2 regions of the Candidatus Pelagibacter sp. HIMB1485 genome follow, and region 2 is predicted to be linked to the other one. Evidence: riboswitches for the same ligand, from Rfam matches in the RefSeq annotation. Region 2 holds a riboswitch; the other holds the start of a gene.

Region 1 (3,437 bases), on a different contig from region 2:
TGTAAGTTTAGAAGATGATTTGATGAGAATTTTTGGCTCAGAATCTATGAATAATATGCTTGAAAAACTTGGTTTAAAAGATGGTGAAAGTATTGATCACCCCTGGATCAACAAAGCATTAGAAAGAGCTCAACAAAAAGTTGAAGCCAGAAATTTTGATATCAGAAAAACACTTATCAAATTTGATAATGTTTTGAATGACCAAAGACATGTTGTGTTTTCTCAAAGAAAGAACGCAATGAATAGTGAAAATATTTTCGATTATTCCGACGAATTTTTAAAAGAAATATCAGAAGATTTGATAAAATTAAAAATTCAAAATTTATCTAATCCAAAAAGTAATGAATTTAACAACAAAGTTAGGCAAATTGTTGGGAAAAGTTTTAATGATACTGAACTTGAAAGTTTGATTTCTGCAAAAGATAATGAACTAAAAGAGCAAATATCTTCAAAATTTAATGAGACACGTAATGAAAGAATTAAAGTTCTAAACGAGCAGCATGCCAAAGAAATTGAAAAAAGAATATTTTTGCAAACAATAGATTTGAATTGGAAATCACATATACAATATTTAGAACAACTTAGACAAGTAATTGGATTAAGATCTTACGGTCAAAGAGATCCTTTAGTTGAATATAAAAAAGAAGCTTTTGATTTATTTTCAAATTTATTAGAAAAACTAAAGTTAGACTACGTTACAATTTTAATGAATTTAAAAGTTATAACAGAAGAAAGACCTTCCAATGAGGAAAGAGTAAATCCAAAACCACAAACCAAAAAAATGGGAAGAAATGAACCTTGCTTCTGTGGATCAGGCAAGAAGTTTAAACATTGCCATGGAGCTTTGTAATTCTTAAAAAAGAAAAAATAAGGAAACTAAAAATAATAAACCTGCACCAATACCAAATAATAATTTTTTTGATTTGAAAATATTATCAAAATTATTTTTCTTAATAATCAAATTGCTTAAATCTTCTACATTGTTCATAAAACCATCATTTCTTCCAATTTTTAAAAATTTATTTTTTCTTTCATTCGTTATATCTTCTGACGTCATTTCTTTATATTGATCTAAATTTTTAGAAATAGATTTTCTAACATTGTCTAATATCAGGTCTCTATCCCTGTGAGCACCACCTAAAGGTTCTGGGATTATTTCATCAATAACTTTTAATTTAAATAAATCTTTTGCAGAAAGCTTCATTGCTTTTGCTGCATCAAGCATTTTTTTTGGATCTCTCCACAATATAGTTGCACAGCCTTCAGGAGATATAACTGAATAAATAGCATTTTCTAGCATGATAACTTTGTTAGACGATGCTAATGCAATCGCACCACCTGAGCCACCTTCACCTATAATTATTGCAATAGTTGGCACCTTAAGTTCCATGCAACATTCAATTGATTTTGCTATTGCCTCAGCTTGACCTCTTTCCTCTGCACCTACACCAGGATAAGCGCCTGGCGTATCTATAAAAGAGATAATTGGAATTTTAAATTTATTTGCTAAATTCATTAATCGAATAGTTTTTCTATAACCCTCAGGTCGCATCATCCCAAAATTTCTTTCGATTCTACTATCTAAATCATCACCCTTTTCTTGGCCAATAACCAAAACCGAATAACCATTGAATTTTGCAAAACCTGTAAGTACAGATTTATCTTCGCCATAATAACGGTCTCCAGATAGAGAAATAAAATCTTCGAATAAATTATCTATGAAAAATTTAGACTTTGGTCTGTCTTCATGTCTTGCAACCATGGTGGTTTGCCATGGATCTAGGTTTGAATATATATCATTTAATTTTTGATCTAACTCAACTTGTGTTTTTGAAATTTTTTGCGTATCTACTTCTGACAATCCCTCTTGATTATAGGGATCTTTTAATTTTTCCAATTCTGTCTCTAAATCTTTAATCTCAGTTTCAAAATTAAGATAATTTTTCATAATATGGTTATAGCGGATGGTTAATTCATAAAAAAGGCAATAAAATGATATTTAATTTAAAGTGTAATTGTTATTAATTGACTCTTTTCTAGAAGAAGATACATATTTTGCTGTCGGGAGAGACTAATAGATTTAGCACCGAAGGAGCAACCACCCCGGAAACTCTCAGGTAAAAAGGACCGATAGTTGCATAACACTCTGGAAAGAGAATTAATTCCGCCGAAGGAGCAAAACTCTCAGGCAAAAATACAGATGGGGTAATTTAGGTGATATGCAAGAAAAATATATAAATATAAATACTTTAAAAGTATCTGAAAAACTTTCTCAATTTATTAGCGACGAGCTATTAAAAGAAACAGATCTATCTGTTGATAATTTTTGGTTAGGGTTCGAGAAAACAGTCAATGAATTAGCACCTAAAAATAAAGAATTAATAAAATTTAGAGAAGACTTACAAAAACAAATAGACAATTGGCATATAAAAAATAAGGGAAATGAATTTAATTTGTCAGAATATAAAAAATTTTTAACAGAAATTGGTTATTTGAAAGAAGAAGGTGACGATTTTGAAATATCAACTCAAAATGTTGATGAGGAAATAACAAGTATTGCTGGACCTCAACTTGTTGTACCAGTAATGAATGCGAGATATGCATTAAATGCTGCTAATGCTAGATGGATGAGCTTGTACGATAGTCTGTATGGAACAGATGTAATTGAACAATCAGAAGATAGTGTATCTGAAAGATACGACCCATTAAGAGGTGAGATGGTAATAAAATATGGAAGAGATTTTTTAGATAAATATTTTCCATTAGCAGGATTGAGTTGGCAAAAAATTACAAGTTTTGCGGTTAAGTATGGAAAATTTAAAGCTTTAAAAGGTGCTGATATTTATGATTTGTTAGATGAGAATAAGTTTATTGGCCATAGGGGTGAAGCTGACAACCCGTCTGCTATAATTTTAAAAAATAACAATTTACATATAGAAATTTTAAAAGACTCAAGAGCTTTTGCAGCTCAACAAGATCATGCTGGGATTAGTGACATAATTTTAGAATCTGCGGTGTCAACTATATGTGATAACGAAGATAGTGTAGCTGCTGTAGATGCAGAAGATAAAATTGTTTGTTATAGAAATTGGCTAGGTCTGATGAAAGGTGATCTAAAATCAAAATTTGAAAAAGAAGGAAAATTATATGAAAGAAAACTTAATCCTAATAGAAGCTATATTTCAAAAGATGGAAAAGGTTTAAAGCTTCATGGAAGAAGTTTGCTGCTAGTTAGAAATGTTGGTCACTTAATGACTAATCCATCAATAATTTTAAAAGATGGTAGTGAAGTTCCAGAAGGAATAATGGATGCATTCATTACTACAGCTGCAGCCCTTCATGATATTAAGAAAAAAACTAATTCAAGAACTGGTTCTATTTATATCGTTAAACCAAAAATGCATGGACCAGATGAAACTGCATTTACTGATTTGCTT
Region 2 (3,437 bases):
AGGGCCAATGTGTCTTTTTAAAAAGTCTTTTTGTGAATTATGTAACATTAGCTAGCACTCTCCTTTGCAAATTTATCATATTCTTCTTTGTTCATTAAGCTGTCCATTTCTGAACTATCTTTTAATTTAAGTTTAAAAAACCAAGCTGATCCCTCAGGGTCTTCGTTAATCTTAGCAGGATCATCTACTATGGCTTGGTTGGTATCTACTACTTCACCACTTACTGGAGTATAAACATCACTTGCAGCTTTAGTTGACTCAACAACTCCTGCTGTTCCGTCTTTTTCAACGCTTGAACCTTTTTCAGGTAACTCAGCAAAAACAATATCTCCTAACATTTCTGTTGCATGTTTTGTAATTCCAATGGTAGCAACATCGCCTTCCACTGTAATCCACTCGTGCTCTTTTGAAAATTTAACTTCACTCATTTGTTTGCTCCTTTCACGTAACTTTTTTTATAAAATGGTAACCCACAAACACTTGCAGGATGTTTTTTTCCTCTTACTTCAAGTAAAATTTTTGTATCGACTTTAGAAAACTCTTTATCAATGTAGCCCATTGCTATTGGGCCATTTACACTCGGACCAAAAGTTCCACTGGTAACCTCGCCAATAAGTTTTTCTGACTCATCAAAGATTTTAGTTTTTTCTCTAGCAATCAATCTTCCTTCTGGCTTAATCCCAATTCTAATTTTAGAGGTACCTTCTTGTATTTCTTTCATAATTTTATCAGAACCAACAAATCCACCATTTGAAACTCTCTCTTTAGAAATCGCCCACTTTAAGTTTGCTTCAATTGGTGTTTTTTCAGTATCAAGTTCATGTCCATATAAGCACAATCCAGCCTCTAATCTCAAGGTATCTCTTGCCCCAAGTCCTATAAGTTGTGCTCCTTTTTCCATCAAATTCTGAGTAAATCCTTCAGCTAAATCGTTATTAATAGATACTTCAAAACCATCCTCTCCAGTATAACCAGACCTTGTAACAAAAGCTTTTTGATCTTTATAATCAAACCAGTTCCCTGTCATAAAATTAAGTTTTTCAACACCTTCTATTATGTCATTTAAAATCTCAACTGACTTTGGACCTTGAATTGCAATTAATGATCGTTGATCATCAAGAACCATTTCATATTTGTTTTTTAGTAAATTTGATAAAATTTTAAAATCATTATCTTTGCATGCTGCGTTTAAAATAATTAAATATCCTTTTTCAATTTTAGTGATTATCAAATCATCATGAATTCCAGCACTATCGTTCATTAAAAAACTATATTTAGAACAGTTTTGTTTCAAATTTTTTAAATCAAGTGGAAAAATTTTTTCAAGATCAGCAGTTAAGTCCTCTCCACCATGAATAAATAATTGACCCATATGAGACACATCAAAAATACCTGCATTTGATCTTGTGAATTTATGCTCTTCAACAATCCCTTTACTGTATTGTATGGGCATTTCATATCCAGCAAATTCCACAAATTTAGCTTGGTTATCTTGATGAAGTTTGTTTAAAGATGTTTTTTTTCCCATACTAACTCTGTCGTACCCATCTGTATTTTTGCCTGAGAGTTTTACTCCTTCGGCGAGAACTCAATCTCTTTCCAGAGTTAATATAATACGGTCCTTTTACCTGAGAGTTTCCTGGGCGGTTGCTCCTTCGGTGTCACAAAGTTTGTGATCTCTCCCGTTAACAAATATTCTAATAAATACGGTTTAATGTCAAATGTTATTAGATCGCTTTTTTTTCTGAGGTATATAAATTGTAAAATTGAAGTAAAACTGCAAAAATAACTATTGATCCTCCAATTATAACAATGAAAGGTGGTTGTTCATTTATAAACATCCATGCCCATAAAGGACCTAGTACAGCTTCTGTTAGCATTATGATTCCAACCATTGCTGATGGCGTTCGTTGAGCACCAATAGTAATAAATATAAAACCTAATCCTAATTGTAAAAACCCAGCTAAAAATCCTAAAAAAATATCATTAGGAGATATCATTATTTTTTCTGACATTAGGAAACCTATTAACAACGCAAAAACACCTGCAACAAATTGAGCAGGAACCATATCAACAGTTGGATATTTTCTTACTACCAAAATTAATGTAGCAAAGGATATTGGCATTATGAAAGCTGCAATATTTCCAGACATTTGACCTGGAGATAAAGAACTTCCAACCATTAAAAGTATTCCTGAAATTGCAAGAATTATTGAAGTAAGAGTAATTGTTGAAATTTTTTCTTTTAAAAAAAAGTAACCAAATATTGCTAAAAAAATTGTTTGTGTTTGAATAATAAAATTAGCATTAGCAACTGTTGTGTTATACATCGCGAACACATAACCACTAAAACCAAGTGATAAAATAAATCCACCAAAGAAACCAGGAAATCCTAAATTATAAAAGGATCTAAATACTTGTTTCTTATAAGTTAAAGTTAAATACAAGCTAATAACAATTAGGAAGAATACTGTTCTCCAAAATAATATTTGCCAAAGAGTTGCTCCTTCAAATGACTTAACAATCAAACCTCCAAAACTAAGACTACATGCACCTAGAAATACTAAGAAGGGTCCAGGAAGTTTTCTAATAATATTCATTATATTTGATTAAGTAAGTTCAGAGTGTCCATCTCATATAATTTAAACAAAGTTTCAGCATTAGATAAATTTATCTCTTTAAATTTGATTTTTGAGCCAGGTGATATTTGTACTAAACGATCATAATCAACACTAGCTACTACACCAATTTTTGGATACCCTCCTATGGTTCCGTGGTCTGAAAGCATGATAATTGGGTTTCCATCTGCTGGTACCTGAATGACCCCTTTTAACAAACCTTCTGATTTAATATTGGTATTTACAATATTTTCAATTTTTGGACCTTCTAACCTCATTCCCATTCTGTCTGAAAGTTTTGATACAGAAAATTCTTTTTCAAAAAATATCTTTTTTCCTTCCTCAGAAAAATAATCAAAGTTTGGTCCTTTTATTACTCTAATATTTTCAACTTTAGAATTTATATAATTAGTCTTTTTTTTACTTTGGTCTGAATTAATATTTAAGATATTTACTTTTTGACCGTTCTCTAATTTTTTTCCATTATTTGATCCAATATTTGCCTTGGTATTTATCGAACAACTATTCCATTGAAATTTTAAATCTAATTCTCCACCAAATGCTAAATATCCATAAACTGATTTATTTGTTGAGATTAGATTAATCTCATCTCCACTTTCAATTTGATAACTCTCATAACAATTACCATCAATTTCTGTGCCATTTTTAATAATTTTAAAAACAATATCACCTGTAACTGCTATATTAATTTTTTCTCCTAAATATTTTATATGTGGTCCTTGGTATGCAAATTCTATAATTGGAGAATTTAATTTATTACCTACCAGCTTGTTAGCTAAACTATAATTTCTATTATCC

What was found. Region 2 has a riboswitch for glycine ahead of gcvT (glycine cleavage system aminomethyltransferase GcvT). Riboswitches for the same ligand answer to the same signal wherever they lie in the genome.
Region 1: another riboswitch for glycine. It lies ahead of ACTTA4_RS02040 (malate synthase G); the one in region 2 lies ahead of gcvT (glycine cleavage system aminomethyltransferase GcvT).

The regions. Positions count from the first base shown of each region.
Region 1 is NZ_JBNAIN010000001.1:383,012-386,448, reverse strand. Features, by position in the region: gene secA (preprotein translocase subunit SecA) at 1-850, shown strand, start outside; gene ACTTA4_RS02045 (acetyl-CoA carboxylase carboxyltransferase subunit alpha) at 854-1,948, opposite strand; glycine riboswitch at 2,053-2,140, shown strand; gene ACTTA4_RS02040 (malate synthase G) at 2,220-3,437, shown strand, end outside.
Region 2 is NZ_JBNAIN010000002.1:603,855-607,291, reverse strand. Features, by position in the region: gene gcvP (aminomethyl-transferring glycine dehydrogenase) at 1-48, opposite strand, end outside; gene gcvH (glycine cleavage system protein GcvH) at 48-428, opposite strand; gene gcvT (glycine cleavage system aminomethyltransferase GcvT) at 425-1,528, opposite strand; glycine riboswitch at 1,607-1,696, opposite strand; gene ACTTA4_RS05600 (DMT family transporter) at 1,728-2,600, opposite strand; gene ACTTA4_RS05595 (biotin-dependent carboxyltransferase family protein) at 2,600-3,437, opposite strand, start outside.